DNA from 3 places in the Streptomyces sp. MAI_2237 genome. Region 3 is predicted to be linked to each of the others. Evidence: riboswitches for the same ligand, from Rfam matches in the RefSeq annotation. Region 3 holds a riboswitch; each other region holds the start of a gene.

Region 1 (4,826 bases), on a different contig from region 3:
GCCGACACCCGCCGCGACGAGCTCGACGGCGTCCTCGGTCGTCGCGGGGCGTTCGAAGGCGGGCTCGCCCGGCGGGGCGTCCCAGTCGAAGACGTCGTCGAGAGGGTGGAAGAGCACCTCGTCGGCCAGGTCGGCGAGGGTGATCTCCTCCGCCGCCGTGATCACGTGATCCTTCGGTACGACGGCCACCGTCGTCTCGGTGTAGAGGGGAATGGCGCTGAAGTACGTACGGTCCACCGGCAGCCGCACCAGGCCCGCGTCGGCCTCGCCAGCGCGCAGCACGCCGGGGGCCTCGGCGGCCGGTACGGGCTGGAGGATCAGCGGGATGTCGGGCAGGCGCTCGTTCCAGATCCGCACCCACTTGGCGGGCGTCGTCCCCGGGACGTACGCAAGCCGGAACGTCTGGGATGCTTCCGAGCCTGTCACCCCGCCAGGTTACCGGCCGTGGTCGGAGGCGTCGTACACGCTCGATACCCTGGACCCCATGAAGTCGCACCAGACCGCCCAGACGATGAAGCCCGCCACCGCGGCGAAGAAGCTGGGTGTGTACCTCGAGGCCACCCCCGCCGAGTTCCGGGAGGGCGCCGTCTCGCGCGCCCAGCTCGACGAGCTCCAGGCGAACCCGCCCGAGTGGCTGCGCGAGCTGCGGGCCAACGGCCCGCACCCCCGTCCGGTGGTCGCGGCGAAGCTGGGGATCTCCATCTCGGGTCTCGCGCGCGGCGGGGTCACCGAGGCCCTCACCACCGAGGAGATCGAGGCGCTGAAGCAGGAGCAGCCCGAGTGGCTGGTCAAGGAGCGCGCCACGCAGGCCGAGGTCCGCAAGGAGGGCGCGCGGATCAAGAAGCGCAACGCCGAGCGGGCGGCCGAGCAGGACCAGGGCCGGCGTTCCTGATCACCCTGCGAGCGAGGGCAGTTCGGTGACTCCCTGTCACCATCTGCGCGCCCTCGGTCCACCGTCGGGGCATCTGACGGTGCGTCACAACGAAGGTCACAAAAGCGTATCGGACATTCCGGCCGTCAACCTTCACACGAGGCGCACAAGTTGGCTAACTTGGCCTCAGGCCGCTCGTGTCACTCCGACGAACCCCGTCGGGAAGAGCGGCCTCCGCCCAATTCGGTACGCCTTCGCGGCGGCCGGAACCGGGGACCCAACCGAACATGGGGTGAATCGGCCCGACCGCCCTTCGGGGCAGGGGCCGTAGGGCATGCCTTCCGGAATCGACCGCCCGAACCCGACAGCTAACTCGGTAGGCGGAGCACGGAAGGAGTACGGCCCCCATGGCGCCGGAACGATCGTCGCGTGCCGGAGGCTTCGGCCTCCCCGGTATGCGCAACTCCGCCCTCGCGACGGCCGCCCTCACCTCGGTGGCCCTGTTCTCGCAGACGGCCGACGCCTCGCCCCAGCCGGGCGACGAAGCACCCAGCCGGGAAGACGTCCAGCAGCGCGTGAGCAGCCTGTACGCCCGTGCCGAGGACGACACCGGCCAGTTCAACCTGACCCGCGTGCAGAACGCGCGCGGCACCGGCGAGCGGGGCGGTCAGCCGCGCAGGACCTCGGACCCCGACCTCGACAACGTCAGCCGGCAGTGGTTCGACATGGCCCGGACGTCCATCGGGCCGACGGTCCCGGCGATCCTCCCGGGCGACCGCACGCCGGCCAGGCGCCCCGCGGCCGGCCGGCCCGCGCGGCCGGTGGAGGCCCGTGCGGCTCGTGAGCTGGAGGCCCCCGCGCGGGCCGTGCCCGAGCTGCCCGCCGCCGGACCCCGGCGCCCGGTGGCCGAGCTGCCCGCCGGTCCGACGGCGGCGCTCCCCGCGGTGCCGCAGCCCCGGCAGGAAGCGGCCACCCCGGCGCCCGTGGAGTCCCGGCAGACCTCGCTGCGCAAGTCCAAGCAGGAGAGCCAGCGCAAGGTCGCCGCGGCCAGCGATCTGCTGTACCGGCACGTCGCCCGGCAGACCTCCGCTCCGCGCCCCGCCGTCGCTGCGCAGCCCGACCGGAGCACCTGGCAGGCCGGCCCGCAGGCGGCGGCTCCCGCCGCGATCGAGGCCACGCCGGCCCAGCCCAGCTGGGCGGCCCAGGTCCAGCAGGCGGCCGCGGCACGCACGACGAACGACTCCGCACCGGCCCAGCCGGACTGGACAGCCACACCCCAGCAGCCCGCCGCCGCGCCGACGCAGCCGGGCTGGGACACCGGCGCACAGCAACTCGTCGCGCAGACCATGGCACCGTCCGCCCCGGCCCAACCCGGCTGGGACACCGGGGCACAGCAACTCGTCGCGCAGACCATGGCACCGTCCGCCCCGGCACAGACCGGCTGGGACACGGGTGCTCAGCAGATCGTCGCGGCTGCGCAGACCGACTGGCGGGACCCGGTGGCGCAGGAGCGGGCTCGGCGGGCGGCCGACGAGGCGCGGCGGTTGCGGGAGCCGTCGGTTCTGGACACCGGCGTGCCGGTGGTCGAGGAGCAGCGGGCGCCGCAGCCGACCGTCCTGGAGACGGGCGTCCCGGCCGTCGAGACGCCCACCGGCACGAAGGCCGACCGTGCCGTGGAGTTCGCCCGCGCGCAGATCGGCAGGCCGTGTCTGTGGGGGGCCGTCGGCCCGGAGTCGTACGACAACGCGGGACTCACCCAGGCCGCCTGGAAGGCCGCCGGGGTCGCGCTGCCGCGCAGCACGCACGAGCAGTCGAGTGCCGGCACGGTGATCCCCCTCGCCGAGAGCCGCCCCGGTGACCTGATCTTCTTCCACGACAACTTCAGCCACGTGGGGCTCTACACGGGGAACGGCCTGATGATCCACGCCCCCGGACCGGGTTCCGTCATCCGTGAGGAGTCGATCCACAACGCCGGCGAGGCGGCGATCCGCATCGCCGTACGCCCGGCCTGAGGTTCCGTCACACCTCCGACCGTCCACAACCGAAGAGCGTTCCGGGCCCCGCGCCGCCAGTCGGCGCGGGGCTCTTCGTCATGCCGTCCCGCTCCACCACACCTGTCGGCAGGCCCTGCACAGGCTCCGTGACGCACGTCGCCGCGGCCATCCCCCGGCTCGACCACTCCTGCGACACGCACTATCCGTGGAACTTCGCCGACGACGTGATCCGTCCGGGTGTGCTGGAGTTCCGCGACGGCCAGGTCGCGGTCCCCGAAGGACCGGGACTGGGCGTGGAGCTGGACCACGAGGCGCTGGGCAGGCTGCACCGGCTGTACGTGGAGTCGGGGGTGCGGACCCGCGACTCCACGGGCTGCATGCGGCGGGTCCGGCCCGACTTCGAGCCGCGACTGCCGCGCTGGTGAACGCCGCGGGCCGCCGGTCCCCCGTCCCGGCGGCCCGCACCGGATCCGGGGTCGGAGGTGAACCGGCCGTCCCCCCGTATCGAACCGCCGGGTCTCCCCCGCCGCGGCCGCCGGAGCGACGATGTGCTGGAGTGTTTCCGAGAGCGTCTTGGTGCCCGTCCGCATTCTGGGGCACCGTGGACGTCGTCCGGTATGGGTACAACTGCGTACGCGGAGTCGGAAACGTGGCACAGGCGCTGGTCGGAGCCCATGAACGCATGCTGTCGGTGGCCGTCGCGGCCCTCAACGAAAGCGAGCCGGAACGGCTGTGGCCGCTGCTGGCCGAGGCACTGCCGGCGCTGTGCGGCGGCGAGACGCTGATCTACAAGCTGGACGAGTGGAACGCGTCCTCGGGCACGGTCGGCATGCCCGCCGCCGTCGCCGACGACTTCGCCCGGCTCGACGCCGAGTCCCTGGGCCTGCTGCGGGAGGGCTACCCCTTCGCGCCCCTGTACACGGCGGGCCGGGACCGCACCCCGGTCACCGCCCGCCGGGCGGCCGGCCGCGCCTGGTCCACGAGCCCGACGGCGCGGCTGATCGGCGGCCTCATGGACGCGGACCATGTGCTGGCGATCCCACTGCCGAAGGCGGGTGGCCCGATCACCGGCTGCATGGTCTACCGCTCGGGTAAGGACTTCACCGACGACCATGTCCGGGCAGCGCGCGAGGTGCAGCCGCTGCTGGCCGCGGTCGACCGGCAGCGGCACCTGCTGGAGCGCCTGCGGCGGTCCGCCGGCAGCGCCCGCGACCGGGCGGCCGACACGGGGCTGACGCCGCGGGAGACGACCGTCCTGCTGCTGCTCACGGACGCTCTGACCGCGGACGCGATCGGCCGCCGGCTCGGCATCTCGGATCGTACGGTCCACAAGCACATCGAGAAGATCTACCGCAAACTGGGCACACGCGACCGCATCAGCACGGTCCTGCGCGCCCAGCAACTCGGCCTGGTGCCCGCACCGTCCGCACGGCGGTAGGGGCGCCGTCACCCTCGGAGCCCGCCATGAAGCCGAACCGCTCGATCCCCGCCGCGACGGTCATCCCCGTCCTGATCTACCCGGACGTGCGCGCGGCGGTCGACTGGCTGGGCGCGGCCTTCGGCTTCGTCGAGCGGGTGCGGATCGGCGAGGACCACCGCGCCCAACTCGCCTACGGCGACGGGGCGGTGATCATCGGAGATGTCCGCAAGGACCGCAGGCCGCCCCGCCCCGGCGAGGTCACCCACTCGGTCACCGTCCGGGTGGCGGACGCCCGGGCCCACTGCGAGCGGGCCCGTGAGCACGGCGCCCGCATCCTCATGGAGCCGACCGACTTCGAGTACGGCGAGCGCCAGTACACGGCCGAGGACCCGGCCGGTCACCAGTGGACGTTCTCCCAGACGCTCGCGGACGTGGCTCCCGAGGAGTGGGGCGGGACGTCGGTCGGCTGATCGGCGCGCTCAGCCGGTCCGGCCGGCCTGGAGCCGACGTGCCCGCTCCGCCTCCCGCCGCAGCGCCCACG
Region 2 (4,826 bases), 810 kb from region 3:
CGCCGACCGTGGCCGCGAGTCCCACCCGGTCCACAAAGTCGTGGTGCGTGAAGCGGTGGACGTCCTTGGCGGACAGGCGAGGGTAGGGCGCGAAGAAGCGGTAGTACTTCGACTCGTCCGAGACCTGCTCATAGAAGCTGACGAGGCGATCTGCGTCATCGACGGTGATGGGGCGGATGCGCGCGGTGCCGCCGTCGCGCAGCACCACGTCGGCCTCCCAGTGGGCGGGGTACTCGTGCCGGTCCGGCGTGGTCTGCATGGGCCCCAGAGTACGGCTCGCGTCCGACAGCGGCGCGAGGCAGTCTGTGTCAGAACCGAAGAGGACGTGCGTCGGGCCGAGGCCGCGGCCCGACCGCCCATCCCGGAACGGAACGTGAGGACCGCTCCGGAGACACTTCACGTGTGGGAAACTGGTCTAGACAACCCTGAACACCGAAGGGCAGCATCACATGGCTGAGCGCCGCGTCAACGTCGGCTGGGCCGAGGGCCTCCACGCCCGCCCCGCTTCCATCTTCGTCCGGGCCGCCACGGCCGCAGGTATCCCGGTGACGATCGCCAAGGCCGACGGCAACCCCGTCAACGCGGCCTCCATGCTGGCGGTCCTGGGCCTGGGCGCCCAGGGCGGCGAGGAGATCGTCCTCGCCTCCGACGCCGAGGGCGCGGACGCCGCCCTCGACCGGCTGGCCAAGCTGGTCTCCGAGGGACTCGAGGAGCTTCCCGAGACCGTCTGATCGCGGCACCGCCGAAGGGCTCGTCCGAATTACCGGGCGGGCCCTTCGCATTTCCGGTGCCGGTGTCGGTAATTCTCGACGACGGGCAGCATGAAATAGCCCCCCGGAATTCTCTGCTCTTTGTATACGGCGTTCGTGTTAATGCCGCAGGCCCGACATGTTTACGGCATGTTGCGAGTTCCTCACACCGTTCGCGCCGCCGTACCGCAGCCGGTGCGCGGCGGTCGAGCGCTCGGCGTGCAGGGTCGTGATCGCCCGCGCGCGCTCGGCGTCGCCCCGGGCCACGGCGTCGACGATCGCGCCGTGCTCCGCCCAGGACTCCACGGGGTTGGCCGGCGCGTCCACCACGTACATCCAGGCGATCTTGTGGCGCAGCTGGGTCAGCATCGACGTCAGGGCGGGGCTGCCGCAGGCCTGGGCGAGCGTCTCGTGGAACCAGCTCCCCAGGGAGCGCAGGTCCTCGCTGCCGCCCCTCCTGGCCCGCTCCTGGCCCAGTCTGACCAGGCCGCGCAGGACCTTGAGGTGGGCCTCGGTGCGCCGCTGGGCGGCCCGGGACGCGCCCAGCGGCTCCAGCAGCATGCGCATCTCCAGCAGGTCGGCGGCCTCCTGCTCGGTCGGCTCCGCCACGCACGCGCCCGCGTGCCGGCGGGTCACCACGAAGCCCTCGGCCTCCAGGGTGCGCAGGGCCTCGCGGACGGGGACGCGTGAGACGCCGTAGCGACGGGCGAGGAGTTCCTCGGTGAGACGGCCGCCACGCTCGTGGACACCCGCGACGATGTCGTCCCGGATGGCCGTGCACACCGAGTGCGCCGGAATACGCATGACCGACCTCCGTCTTAATCCCCGTGAAACGTCGACGATTGACGTTGTGTCCAGCGACTCTATTGCAGTGAGCCGGAATTTCCGACGGCGGGCCGGAATCCATGGATATTTTTTGGACACGGGGGCGACAGAAACGACGAAAACCCCGGCTCGGGGGAGCCGGGGTCCTCTCAGTCCGTGGGGGACGTCGTCAGACGTTCACGCCGTGCGAGCGCAGGTACGCGACGGGGTCGATGTCCGAGCCGTAGTCGGGGGTCGTACGGGCCTCGAAGTGCAGGTGCGGTCCGGTGGTGTTGCCGGTGGAGCCCGAGAGCCCGATCTGCTGGCCGGTGACGACCTTCTGGCCGACGGAGACGCCGATGGACGACAGGTGGCCGTACTGGGTGTACGTCCCGTCGTTCATCCGGATCACGATCTGGTTGCCGTAGGCCCCGCCCCAGCCGGTCTGGACGACCGTGCCGTAGCCCACGGCGTGGACCGACGTGCCGCTCGCGGCGTGGAAGTCGATGCCGGTGTGGCTGCCGGAGGACCACAGGGAGCTGCTGGCCTTGTAGCCCGTGGAGACGTAGGAGCCGGAGATCGGCGCGACGAAGGAGTTCAGGCGCTTGCGCTCGGCCTCCCGGGCGGCGCGCTCCTTGGCCTCGCGCTCCTTCTTGGCGAGCGCCTCGGCCTTCTTGCGCGCGGCTTCCTCGGCGGCCTTCTTTCGGGCGGCCTCCTCGGCGGCCTGCTTCTGGGCCTCGGCCTGCGCGTCGATCTTCTCGGCGATCGAGTCGCCGATGGTGATGACGGGGGTGAAGCCGGTCTGCTCGACGGCGTCGACGGAGTTGTCGGCGGCGAGCGCGGGGGCCGCGAGGGCGCCGATGACACCGGTGGTGGCGAGGGCCGCGACGCCGGCGACCTGGGCGGTGGAACGCTTGATGCGGCTGGGACGACGGTGCTTCCCGGTGGCGCACATGAACGCCATGTACAGGCTGGTCCTTTCCTTCCCTCTCGCCTACCGGGTTAGCTGACGGGTTCGGAGCAGGAAGGTCTCCTACGGACCCCCTCGCGGCTCGCGCGGGCGTCCGATTCACCCCAGGGACTACGGTGGGTCCCCGGCTCCCCTGGCTCGCGCCGTACGGGGACTCGGCGATGACTGCCCGGTGCCGCGGATGCGGCGCGGTGCCTGACGGACAGCCCGGATGAAGCTAAGCGGGGCGCCTTTCAATTCCCAAACGGAACGCGGCTTTTGTAGCGCATCCCACAGGGCACATGGGCATCTCTCCTTCAATTCCGCGCCAATTCGGACATAGAAGGGCCCTGGTGACAGGTCGGTCACCAGGGCCCGTCCACGCGCGCGTGCCGCTACTCGGCGGAAACCACGGTCACTTCACCGATGCCGAGCGCCTCCACCGGCTCCTTGATCTGCGCCGCGTCGCCGACGAGGACGGTCACCAGACGGTCCACCGGGAACGCGCTCACCACCGCCGCGGTGGCCTCCACCGTGCCGGTCGAGGCGAGCTGCTGATACATCGTCGCCTGGTAGTCGTCGGGCAGGTGCTGCTCGACCTGGTCGGCCAGCGTGCTCGCGACCGCCGCGGCCGTCTCGTACTTCAGCGGCGCCACGCCCACGAGGTTCTGCACGGCGACGTCGACCTCGGCGTCGGTGAGGCCGCCCTCGGCGAGCGTGCGCAGCACCTTCCAGAGGTCGTCGAGCGCCGGGCCGGTGTTCGGGGTGTCGACGGAGCCGCTGATGGCGAGCATCGACGCGCCCGTGCCGTCCGGCGCGGACCGGAGGACCTGCCCGAACGCGCGCACACCGTAGGTGTAGCCCTTCTCCTCGCGCAGGACGCGGTCCAGGCGGGAGGTGAGGGTGCCGCCGAGGCAGTACGTGCCGAGCACCTGCGCCGGCCACACCCGGTCGTGCCGGTCAGGGCCGACGCGGCCGATGAGCAGCTGCGTCTGGACGGCGCCGGGACGGTCCACGATGATCACGCGCCCGGTGTCGTCGGCGGTGACCGGCGGCACGGGACGCGACTCGGCCCGGGAGCCCGTCCAGGCGCCCAGGGTCTCCCCGAGCAGGGCGTCGAGGTCGATGCCGGTGAGGTCGCCGACGACGACCGCGGTGGCCGTCGCGGGCCGCACATGGCGGTCGTAGAAGGCGCGTACGGCGGCCGCGTCGATCTTCTCGACGGTCTCCTCGGTGCCCTGGCGCGGGCGGGACATGCGCGAGGCCGCCGGGAACAGCTCCTTGGAGAGCTCCTTCGCGGCGCGGCGGGAGGGGTTGGCCAGCTCGTGCGGGATCTCGTCCAGGCGGTTGCGCACCAGCCGCTCGACCTCGCCGTCGGCGAAGGCGGGCGCCCGGAGGGCGTCGGCGAGCAGGCCGAGCGCCTTGGCCAGACGGGAGACCGGCACTTCGAGGCTGAGGCGGACGCCGGGGTGGTCGGCGTGCGCGTCGAGGGTGGCGCCGCAGCGCTCCAGCTCGGCGGCGAACTCCTCGGCGGAGTGCTTGTCGGTGCCCTCGGAGAAGGCGCGCGCCATGATCGTGGCGACACCTTCGAAGCCGGCCGGCTCGGCCTCCAGGGGCGCGTCCAGGAGGACCTCGACGGCGACGAGCTGCTGGCCGGGGCGGTGGCAGCGCAGCACGGTCAGGCCGTTGCCGAGCGCCCCGCGCGTGGGCGCCGGGAACGCCCACGGCCTGGCCTCGCCGGCCTGGGGCTGCGGGTGGAACTCCATCGTGGCGAGCTCGCTCACTTGGCCGCCTCCTGGTTCTTGTCGCCGGCTTCGACCGTGGCCTCGGCCTCGGGGTCTTCGGGGGGATCCGCGTCCTCGGCGACCCCTCCGGAGACGGGCTCGTAGACGAGCACCGCGCGGTTGTCGGGCCGCAGGCGGGCCTTGGCGATCTCCTGCACCTCCTGGGGAGTGATCTCCAGAACGCGCCGGACGGCGGTCAGGGCGAGCTGCGGGTCGCCGAACAGGACGGCGAAGCGGCACAGTTCGTCGGCGCGGCCCGCGACCGTGCCGAGCCGGTCCAGCCACTCGCGCTCCAACTGCGCCTGCGCGCGCTCCATCTCCTCGCTCGTGGGGCCCTCGGCGGCGAACCGGGCGAGCTCCTCGTCGATGGCGGCCTCGATGACCGGCACCTCGACGTCACCGGACGTCTTCACGTCCAGCCAGCCCAGCGAGGGCGCCCCGGCCAGGCGCAGCAGGCCGAAGCCGGCCGCGACGGCCGTACGGTCGCGCCGTACGAGCCGGTTGTAGAGGCGGGAGGACTCACCGCTGCCGAGGACCGTC
Region 3 (4,826 bases):
TCCGCCGCCTGATCGCCGTCTCCGAGGAGACCCCATGACCGCTCCCCTGATGTCGCTCACCTGGACCGACCATGTCACCGGCCGCCAGGGCTTCCTGGTCGTCGACCGTCTGGTGCGCGGCGTCGCCAGCGGCGGACTGCGGATGCGCGAGGGATGCACGCTGGACGAGGTCGCCGGGCTCGCGCGCGGGATGACCATGAAGGAGGCGCTGCACTACGACCCCGAGGGGCGTTACGTCCCGCTGGGCGGCGCCAAGGGCGGCATCGACTGCGATCCCCGGGAGGCGGGGGCGTACGGGCTGCTGGTGCGCTACCTGCGGGCCATGAGGCCGTACATCGAAGCCTTCTGGACCACGGGTGAGGACCTCGGCCTGACCCAGGACACGGTGGACCGGGCGGCGGCCGAGGCGGGGCTCGTCTCCTCGATCCAGGCGGTGTATCCGCTGCTCGACGACGAGGTGACGGCCAGGCGGCGGCTCGCGGACGCGTTCGCCGTGGAGGTGGACGGCATCGGGCTGGACGAGCTGGTGGGCGGCTGCGGCGTCGCGGAGTCGGTGCTGGCCGCCCTGGACCGGGCGGGCGTGCCGCACGCGGGGACGCGGGTCGCCGTGCAGGGCCTGGGCACCATGGGCGGGGCCACGGCGCGCTTCCTCGCGCGCGCGGGGCTCACGGTCGTCGCGGTGGCCGACATCAAGGGCACCGTCGCGAACCCCGCCGGGCTCGACGTGGAGGCGCTGCTGGCGGCGCGCGACGGGTACGGCACCGTGGACCGGGCGGTGTTGCGGCCCGGGGACCGCGAACTGCCCGGCGACGCCTGGCTGGCGGCCGAGGCGGAGGTGCTGGTGCCGGCGGCCGTCTCGTACGCGATCGACACCGCCGACCAGGAGCGGGTCAAGGCCCGTTGGGTGGTCGAGGCGGCCAATATGCCCGTACTGCCGGAGGCGGAGGAGCTGTTGGCCGTGCGCGGTGTCACCGTGCTGCCCGACGTCGTCGTCAACTCCGGTACCAACGCCTGGTGGTGGTGGACCCTGTTCGGCGACATCGGCCCGGACGCGGAGGAGGCGTTCGCCCACACGCGTCGCTCGATGCGCGCCCTGGTCGAGCTGATGCTGGCCCGCGCGGAGACCGACGGCACGACCCCGCGCGCGGCGGCCCACGCCATCGCCGCCGACCGGCTGCCGGTGATCGCGGAGCGGTTCGGCTGGTACCGCTGACGGGAGCGGGCGAAGGACCGGCCGACCTGCGGCGGCCTTCAGGCAACGCCCCGTCCAGGAGCACGTGCACCGCTCTGCCCGAAAAGGCCGAACCACGACGGCGGTCGAGGGCGCGGCGCGGATAGGGTGACCGCGTGGCGAGAGTGCGGTTGAGCGTGGCCGAGCGGCGTGAGGAACTGCTGCGGGCGGCCATCGAGCAGATCGAGAAGCGGGGCGTGGCGGCGGTCCGGATCGCCGACGTGGCGTCCGCGCTCGGCGTCAGCAACGCCCTGGTGCTGTACCACTTCTCGACGAAGGAGAAGCTGGTCGCCGCCGCGTTCGCCTACGCCGCCGAGGACGACCTGGCCCATCTGCGCAAGCTGCTCGGCCGTCGCACCACGGCGCTACGGCGACTGCGCGCCGCCGTGCGCTGGTACGCGCCGACCGGCCAGGCCAAGGGCTGGCGGCTGTGGATCGAGGGCTGGGCGGCGGCGCTGCGCGAGCCCGCGCTGCGGGAGGTGGCGCAGGACCTCGACAAGCGGTGGAAGGCGGCGCTCGCCGAGGTCGTCGCGGAGGGCGTCGCCGCGGGTGAGTTCCGGTGCCCCGACCCCTTCGGCGCGGCCCTGCGCCTGACGGCCCTGCTGGACGGGCTGGCGGTGCAGCTGACCTCGTACGCCGGTGCCGTCTCGCGGACCCGGGCGCAGGAGTGGGTGGACGAGGCGCTGGCACGCGAACTGGGCCTGGACCGCGCGGCGTTGACCGCATCGCAGGCGTGAGGCCCCCGGTACGCACCGGGGGCCTCATTCCGCCGGGCGTCAGGCGACGGAGGCGATCCGGGTCCTGATGTCCTCGGGTGACAGGGCGCCCTTCGCCGTGACGTGGTCGCCGGACGACTCGCCGCGCAGCCGGCGCCCGATCCACGGCACCAGGTACTCGCGGGCCCACTGCACGTTGTCCCGCCGCATCTCCAGGGTGCCCCGCGGCGGGAGCGGCGGCCAGGGCTGGTCGGGGTCTGCCGGGATCTCCAGGCCGAGGACCTGCCCGGCGCGCAGCGCCACGCGCGTGTGCCCCTCGGGCGAGAGGTGGAGCCGGTCGCCGTCCCAGGCCCTGCGGTCCTGGACCGAACGCAGCGACCACAGGTCGAGCACGGGGCAGCCGTACCGGTCGGCGATGGCCCGTACATGGCCGTTGTAGGTGGCGATCTTGCCGCGCAGGTGCTTGAGCACGGGCACGCCACGGGTGTCGAACCCGGTCGTCACCATGACGGTGCCGGCGACTTCGGTGAGCCGGGCGACGGCCCGCTCGAACCGCTCGGCGACCTCGTCGGGGTCGGTGCCCGGCCGGATGATGTCGTTGCCGCCCGCGCAGAAGGAGACCAGGTCCGGGGCGAGCGCCACGGCCTGCGGGAGCTGGTCCGCCACGATCTGGTCGAGGAGTTTGCCGCGCACGGCGAGGTTCGTATAGCTGAAGTCACCCTCGGGGCGCCGGTCCGCGAGGAGTACCGCGAAGCGGTCCGCCCAGCCGACGAAGGCCCCGTCGGGGCCGGGGTCGCCGACGCCCTCGGTGAAGCTGTCCCCCACCGCGACGTACGACCCGATCACTGATCTGCTGTCACTCTTCGAATCGTCTGCCACGCCCGTCATGATTCACCTTCCAATGTGACCTACGCGACCGTAGGCAGGGCTTGACGGGCGGTGAGATAAGCCACTCCTAAAGTGTTGACCAAGGTCGGAATAACGCCTCGACCAGCACGGTTGACGGGTTGACCATCGGCAGGCGCACACACCGAAGGCCGGACCCGGGGATCGGGGTCCGGCCTTCGGCGGCGTGTCGGGCGGCGTGGCGGCGGGGGGTCAGCCGACGGCGACGCCCTTGGAGCGGAGGTAGGCGACCGGGTCCACGTCGGAGCCGTAGTCCGGCGTGGTCCGGATCTCGAAGTGCAGGTGCGGGCCGGTGACGTTGCCCGTCGCGCCGGAGAGGCCGACCTGCTGGCCCGGGCTCACGCTCTGGCCGGCCGAGACGGAGAGCTGCGAGAGGTGCGCGTACTGGGCGTAGTAGCCGTCGGCGAGCCGGATGACGACCTGGTTGCCGTACGCGCCGCCCCAGCCGGCGGAGACGACGGTGCCCGCGCCCACGGCCTTGAGGGAGGTGCCGGTGGGGACGACGAAGTCGACGCCGGTGTGGTAGCCGCTGGACCACATGCTGCCGGCCACGCGGTAGCCGGTGCCGACGGTCGCGCCGGAGACGGGGAGCTGGAAGCCGGTGGCGGCGGTGGTGGTCGCCGTGGCGCTCCGGGTGGTGGCCTTGCCCGCGGAGGAGGAGCGCTCCTTGGACGGGGCCGGGCGCTGCGCGGAGGAGGACTTGGTGGTGCCCGTCGCGGCCTTCTTGCCGATCGTGAGCTTCAGACCCGGGTGGATCAGCGACGGGTCGTCGCCGACGGCGTCGCGGTTGTCGGTGTAGAGCTTGTGCCAGCCACCGCTGACGTGCTGCTCCTCGGCGATCTTCGAAAGGTAGTCACCGGAGCGCACCGAATAGACGTGCACCGCCTTTTCGGAGGCGGTGTTCTTCTTTTCGGTCGTCTTCTTCACGGTATTCGGAAGGACCTGCACGGCCTTTTCCGAAACCGACTGGGAAGCGGACTGGGCGGTGGCCGCGTGGGCGCCGGTGGCACCCATCAGCGGGAGGGCGAGCGCGGCGCCGCCGGTTCCGGCGACGGCTATGGAGCGGGTGAAGCGCTGGGGCTTCGGGCGGCGGTGCTTACCCTTCGCGGGCATGGCGAATTCCTCTCCGGCGCCTGCGAGGTGAGCTGTCGGGTGCGGGCTGGAGATGCCCGGCCGCGCGCTGGTCGCGGCTGTACCCCTAGCCGTTCCGGAGACCGGAACAGGCGTTGTACCTGTGGGTCCCCCGCTCCTGCCGTTCACGGGTGAGTTGGTGCGGGCTCCGGGCGGCGGCAGGATTGGGCGTCCGTCCGGATTGGTGTGGAACGTAAGCGACGAGGACGCGAGGGGACAAGCGACGGTTCCCCGCGAATGCGTTTCCCTTGATCCTCCGCGGAAATTCACGGTCACTCTCCGTGAATTTCCGCTTCGTCCGGCGCGTCAATCCGCAGGAATGACAGAGCGATTACGTGAGCATGACGAGGTACGCACCGTCACGGCTATGACGCTGCTCACGTGACGCTGCTCCAGCTTCCCTTGCTGCGGCGCGAGTTGGAATGAAGCAGAACCAACGCGCCAATTCGGACACAAGAGTCAGATGCGGCGCAGTCGGAGAACTGCCGCATCAAGGTCGCCCCGCAGTCCGGTTCGCAGTCCGTGATGCAGCAATACGGCACCTCGATACACTTCGCCCGTTTCGAGGCATTCGTACGATGCGGTCGGGTCGAGGGCCCGCAGCCGCAGGGCCGGTACAGGCTCGCCGTAGCTCTGCGCCTGCAGCCAGGCGAGGACGACCGTCTCGTCCCCGCGCGTGTACTGCACCGCGCTCAGCCCGCCCGTCGGCGGCCTCAGACGGTGGAGCTCGCCGTGCTGGACGAGCGGCCGGATCACCTTGTACAGGCCGACCCAGTCGCGGGCCTCGGCCAGTTCCTCCTCGGTCCACTGCGTGAGGTCCCCACCCACGCCGAGGACTCCGG

What was found. Region 3 has a riboswitch for cyclic di-AMP ahead of LN251_RS26880 (M23 family metallopeptidase). Riboswitches for the same ligand answer to the same signal wherever they lie in the genome.
Region 1: it holds a riboswitch for cyclic di-AMP, as region 3 does, so the genes downstream of both, LN251_RS34205 (NlpC/P60 family protein) here and LN251_RS26880 (M23 family metallopeptidase) in region 3, are expected to answer to the same signal.
Region 2: it holds a riboswitch for cyclic di-AMP, as region 3 does, so the genes downstream of both, LN251_RS23330 (M23 family metallopeptidase) here and LN251_RS26880 (M23 family metallopeptidase) in region 3, are expected to answer to the same signal.

The regions. Positions count from the first base shown of each region.
Region 1 covers NZ_JAJPGQ010000005.1:1,285,897-1,290,722, forward strand. Annotated here, with positions in the region: gene LN251_RS34195 (LysR family substrate-binding domain-containing protein) at 1-426, opposite strand, end outside; gene LN251_RS34200 (DUF5997 family protein) at 485-892, shown strand; cyclic di-AMP (ydaO/yuaA leader) riboswitch at 1,111-1,270, shown strand; gene LN251_RS34205 (NlpC/P60 family protein) at 1,279-2,883, shown strand; partial or broken gene LN251_RS34210 (enolase C-terminal domain-like protein) at 3,009-3,290, shown strand; gene LN251_RS34215 (LuxR C-terminal-related transcriptional regulator) at 3,548-4,303, shown strand; gene LN251_RS34220 (VOC family protein) at 4,330-4,755, shown strand; gene LN251_RS34225 (RNA polymerase sigma-70 factor) at 4,765-4,826, opposite strand, start outside.
Region 2 covers NZ_JAJPGQ010000003.1:2,803,417-2,808,242, reverse strand. Annotated here, with positions in the region: gene LN251_RS23345 (bifunctional acetate--CoA ligase family protein/GNAT family N-acetyltransferase) at 1-259, opposite strand, end outside; gene LN251_RS23340 (HPr family phosphocarrier protein) at 450-731, shown strand; gene LN251_RS23335 (GntR family transcriptional regulator) at 870-1,553, opposite strand; gene LN251_RS23330 (M23 family metallopeptidase) at 1,744-2,517, opposite strand; cyclic di-AMP (ydaO/yuaA leader) riboswitch at 2,530-2,694, opposite strand; gene LN251_RS23325 (M16 family metallopeptidase) at 2,898-4,286, opposite strand; gene LN251_RS23320 (M16 family metallopeptidase) at 4,283-4,826, opposite strand, start outside.
Region 3 covers NZ_JAJPGQ010000003.1:3,610,353-3,615,178, reverse strand. Annotated here, with positions in the region: gene LN251_RS26895 (Glu/Leu/Phe/Val dehydrogenase dimerization domain-containing protein) at 35-1,213, shown strand; gene LN251_RS26890 (TetR/AcrR family transcriptional regulator) at 1,348-1,968, shown strand; gene LN251_RS26885 (SGNH/GDSL hydrolase family protein) at 2,008-2,793, opposite strand; gene LN251_RS26880 (M23 family metallopeptidase) at 3,046-3,966, opposite strand; cyclic di-AMP (ydaO/yuaA leader) riboswitch at 3,971-4,136, opposite strand; gene LN251_RS26875 (alpha-galactosidase) at 4,444-4,826, opposite strand, start outside.